2 regions of the Metabacillus sediminis genome follow, and region 1 is predicted to be linked to the other one. Evidence: riboswitches for the same ligand, from Rfam matches in the RefSeq annotation. Region 1 holds a riboswitch; the other holds the start of a gene.
What was found. A riboswitch is a leader RNA that binds a small molecule or an ion and turns the genes downstream of it on or off. The one in region 1 is predicted to bind S-adenosylmethionine.
Positions count from the first base shown of each region.

Region 1 (2,410 bases):
CGCATATGCTAAGTGGTCTAGAATAGCTATACAAGAGGTTAAGCGTAAGTATCCGGATGCCAAGCTGCTTGATTATAAGCATATTGGCCGTGAAAAAGTGGATGCAGAATTGGCAGCAGAAAAATTCAAGCTTTGGGTTCGCCAGGGCAGCAGGGAATTCGGATTATTTGTAACAGTTGAATTTAATGAAAAGACCCAAAAAGTAAAATCCATTCATTTTAAAGAATCCGAACGTTGAAGCGTAAAGCAGGCCATCTTTAGTGGTCTGCTTTTTTGAAAAGGTTTCTAAATCTCAAAAAGCGGTATTAGTTACTATTTAAAGTATTGAGACGGGGGAACCCAATGTACAGGAAGGACTTTTACGTTTTCGATGAGAATGGACCAACGCCTGCAGTTATTCGGTATTATATGGAACCGGATTTTGAGGGGCTGATTCGCATTCAGCAAGAGAGCTTTCCTCCGCCTTTTTCTTCTGAGCTTTAGTGGAATAAGGAGCAGCTGAGCAGCCATGTGAATTTCTTTGCAGAAGGAGCGCTTTGCATAGAAGTAAATGGAGAGCTTGCCGGTTCCATCACCGGTCTAGTAATCAATTTTGACCCGGCTTATCCGGATCATACGTGGAAAGAAATCACAGATGATGGATACATACGCAGCCATCAGCCTAATGGAAACACCTTATATGTGGTAGATATAGGTGTCCGTCCTATGTATCGGAAAGCGGGACTCGGGAAGTGGCTTATGTCCTCTATGTATGACGTGGTTATTTATAAAGGGCTGGACAGGCTCCTTGGCGGAGGGAGAATGCCAGGGTATCAAAAACATGCCGGGAAAATGACCCCTGAACAATATGTTGATGCGATAGTTAAAGGAGAATTGAAGGATCCTGTCCTCACATTTTTGCTCCGCTGCGGCAGGACGCCAGTGAAGGTGATCCGCAATTATATAGAGGATGAGGAATCCTTCAATTGCGGAGCATTAATGGAATGGAAAAATCCATTTACGAACCAATAGAAATAATTGTAAATGTTTGAGTGCGATAATATTTTTGTGCATGCGATACACGGCCCTGGCATATAGGAAATGAAAAGGTTTTCTATCTATCTGAAAAGGTTATTATTTTATTGAAAAAGTAAAATTCATGCATTTTTTTGTTTGACATTTTCTCTGACAGCCCTTAAGGTAGTAAAAGATTGTTTTTGAAAAACCCTTAAATAAATTCAACTTCTTATTATGAGAGGCGGAGGGACTGGCCCTGCGATGCCTCGGCAGCGGACTTTTTTGAAGAGTGCTGTGCCAAATCCAGCAAGCTCCAGAGCTTGGAAGATAAGAAGAGTGTCCTGATTATTGTGTATTAAGGCCTCATCTTAAAAGGATAAGAAGGGGTCTTTTTTATAAGGTGAATCTTCTGGCATTATAGGATTGCTCAAGCTGGAAAAATCGAATAGCAGTGAGGTGGAGAAAATGGATTTGAAAGATGGAGCGAAAGGAAATCCGCTGGCGCTGCTGCCATTGCTGGTTTTCGTAGCATTGTTTATTTTAGCCGGTGTCATAACTGGAGATTTCTACAAGCTTCCAATGGTTGTAGCCGTTTTAGTAGCAGTAACTGTGGCACTGTTCATGAATAGAAAAGAAAACCTGACCTCGAAAGTTGAACGATTTGCTAAAGGTGCAGGACATCCTGATATTATGATTATGGTATTTATCTACATCCTGGCAGGCGCTTTCTCGGAAGCGGCAAAAGGAATGGGCGCGGTAGAGTCGACAGTTAACTTGGCTTTAACGTATTTTCCTCAAAGCTTTTTAGTAGTAGGACTTTTCATTATTGCAGCATTTGTATCGATTTCAATGGGTACATCAATGGGAACAATTGCGGCACTTGGACCAATTGCAGCGGGAATCAGCGGTGAAACCGAAATACCGGTTGCCCTGGCTGTTGCTTCTGTTATTGGAGGAGCTATGTTTGGAGATAATTTATCCTTTATTTCCGATACAACAATCGCCGCTGTCCGCACACAGAAGACTGAAATGCTGGACAAATTTAAAACGAACTTTTTCATCGTCCTGCCTGCAGCGATTGTTACGGTTATCGTGCTGTTTACCATCTCACTTGGAATGGACTCAGCCGTCAATCCGAAGGAATTCAGTTTTGTTAAATTGCTCCCTTACATTGGAGTACTCGTTGCAGCACTCGCCGGCTTGAATGTAGTCGCCGTGCTTGGAGGCGGAATTGTCTTAACCGGGATTATTGGGCTGGCAGACGGAAGCTTCAATATCCTGACATTCTCTCAAACGATGATGAAAGGCATCTCTGGAATGTCCGAGCTTATCATCCTGTCCGTTCTTATTGGCGGTATGGTAGAAATCATCAAACATAATGGAGGAATAGCCTTCCTCCTGAACGCTATGACAA
Region 1 covers NZ_CP147407.1:882,207-884,616, forward strand. Annotated here, with positions in the region: gene WCV65_RS04805 (YqzG/YhdC family protein) at 1-238, shown strand, start outside; partial or broken gene WCV65_RS04810 (GNAT family N-acetyltransferase) at 343-1,011, shown strand; SAM riboswitch class I at 1,223-1,330, shown strand; gene WCV65_RS04815 (Na+/H+ antiporter NhaC family protein) at 1,468-2,410, shown strand, end outside.

Region 2 (2,410 bases), 1.9 Mb from region 1:
GCGCTGACCGGCCGGAAACGAAGCAGGACTGGCTGGAAAACGTACCAAACCGGCTGGAAAAAATAGTTTGGCCGGAAAAGTGCCGGAATCGACCGGAAAACCGATCTGATCGGCCGGAAACGAAGCAGGACTGGCTGGAAAACGATCCAGACCAGCTGGAAAAAATAGTTTGGCTGGAATAGCGAAGGGATTGGCTGGAAAACCCGTCTGACCGGCCGGAAACGAAGCAGGACTGGCTGGAAAACGATCCAGACCGGCTGGAAAAAATAGTTTGGCCTGAAAAGTGGTGGGACCGGCTGGAAAACCGGTCTGATGGGCCAGAAACGAAGCAGGACTGGCTGGAAAACGTACCAGACCGGCTGGAAAAAATAGTTTGGCTGAAAAAGTTGTGGGATTAGCTGGAAAACCAATCTGATCGGCCGGAAACGGAGTGGGACTGGCTGGAAAACGTACCAGACCGGCTGGAAAAAAAAGTTTGGGTGAAAAAGTATTGGGATCGGCTGGAAAACCGATCTGACCGGCCGGAAACGGAGCGTGACCGGCTGAAAAACGTACCAGACCGGCTGGAAAAAAAAGTTTGGCCGGAAAAGCGAAGGGATCGGCTGGAAAACCCGTCTGATCGCCCGAAAAGCGACCGGGACCGGCTGGATAAGAAGCTAAACCCGCCAGAAAACGGCCCAGATCCGCTCGAAAAGTGCACCGCCGAACAAAAAGTAAAATTCATCCCCAACTAAAATAAATCTATAACTGAATCCATCATAAGCCCATCTTTCCTGCTGCCCTGTCTTTTTTGGGAGAAAGCTTGTCATTTTTTGTTGACATTTGCGGGAAATTTGGGGTAATATATGTCCTTGAACGGATTCTCTTATCCCGAGCTGGCGGAGGGACAGGCCCTATGAAGCCCAGCAACCTGCAAGACTTGAAAACGTAATGTTTTCACTCATGCAAAGGTGCTAACCTGACGCAAGGCTGTAGTCCTTGAGCGATAAGAGTGAAAGGCTGAAAATCAACTCCTTTCCTCTATTAAGTGGGAAGGGTTTTTTTATGCAGTCTGGAATCTTTTCCCTTTATGACTATTGTTAGGGAAGATTCTTAAATAAAGCGAAAGATAAGTAATGGGAACGAGTTCCGTCTCAAAAAAAGAGGGGAAGTACATAACTGAACCTTACCAATAGAACAGCTGAATTTTCAGAGGAGGAATTACTATGTCGATTAAACGCCATCTTTTCACATCAGAATCCGTTACGGAAGGACATCCGGATAAGATTTGTGACCAAATTTCAGACTCCATTTTGGATGCCATTCTTGCCAACGATCCGAATGCACGTGTAGCTTGTGAAACATCTGTTACAACAGGACTTGTTCTTGTAGCTGGAGAAATCACGACTTCGACTTATGTCGATATCCCTAAAATTGTTCGTGAAACAGTTAAGGAAATCGGTTATACACGCGCAAAATACGGCTTTGATGCTGAAACATGTGCCGTTCTTACTTCGATCGATGAACAGTCAGCTGACATCGCAATGGGAGTTGACCAGGCACTTGAAGCACGTGAAGGCCAAATGACAGACGCTGAGATTGATGCAATTGGAGCGGGTGACCAAGGGCTGATGTTCGGATTTGCATGCAACGAAACGAAGGAGCTAATGCCTCTTCCTATTTCACTTGCACACAAATTGGCGCGCCGTCTGACAGAAGTACGCAAGGAAGAAATTCTTCCATACCTTCGTCCAGACGGGAAAACGCAAGTTACGGTTGAATATGATGAAAACAACAATCCGGTTCGTGTAGATACAATTGTTATTTCTACACAGCATCACCCTGAAATTTCTTTGGAGCAAATTCAGCGCAACCTTAAAGAATTTGTTATCAAACCTGTCGTTCCTGCAGAATTGATTGATGAGAACACGAAATATTTCATCAATCCGACTGGCCGCTTCGTAATCGGAGGACCTCAAGGTGATGCAGGTCTTACTGGCCGTAAAATCATCGTTGATACGTATGGCGGATATGCTCGTCACGGCGGTGGAGCATTCTCTGGTAAGGATGCTACAAAAGTGGACCGCTCTGCGGCTTATGCAGCTCGCTACGTTGCGAAAAACATCGTTGCTGCCGGGCTTGCTGACAAATGTGAAGTTCAGCTTGCGTACGCAATCGGTGTAGCACAGCCGGTATCCATCTCCATCGATACATTCGGAACAGGTAAAGCAAGCGAGGAAGTTTTAGTTGAAGCGGTTCGCAATAACTTTGATCTTCGCCCTGCAGGCATTATCAAAATGCTTGATCTTCGCCGTCCAATTTACAAGCAGACTGCTGCATACGGTCACTTCGGCCGTACAGATGTTGAGCTTCCTTGGGAGCAAACAGACAAAGCAGAAGCACTTCGCTCTGTCCTTTAATCAATTCCCGT
Region 2 covers NZ_CP147407.1:3,087,417-3,089,826, reverse strand. Annotated here, with positions in the region: gene WCV65_RS16000 (hypothetical protein) at 480-734, shown strand; SAM riboswitch class I at 863-992, shown strand; gene metK (methionine adenosyltransferase) at 1,206-2,399, shown strand.
Region 2: linked by a shared signal. The riboswitch ahead of metK (methionine adenosyltransferase) and the one ahead of WCV65_RS04815 (Na+/H+ antiporter NhaC family protein) in region 1 are both predicted to bind S-adenosylmethionine.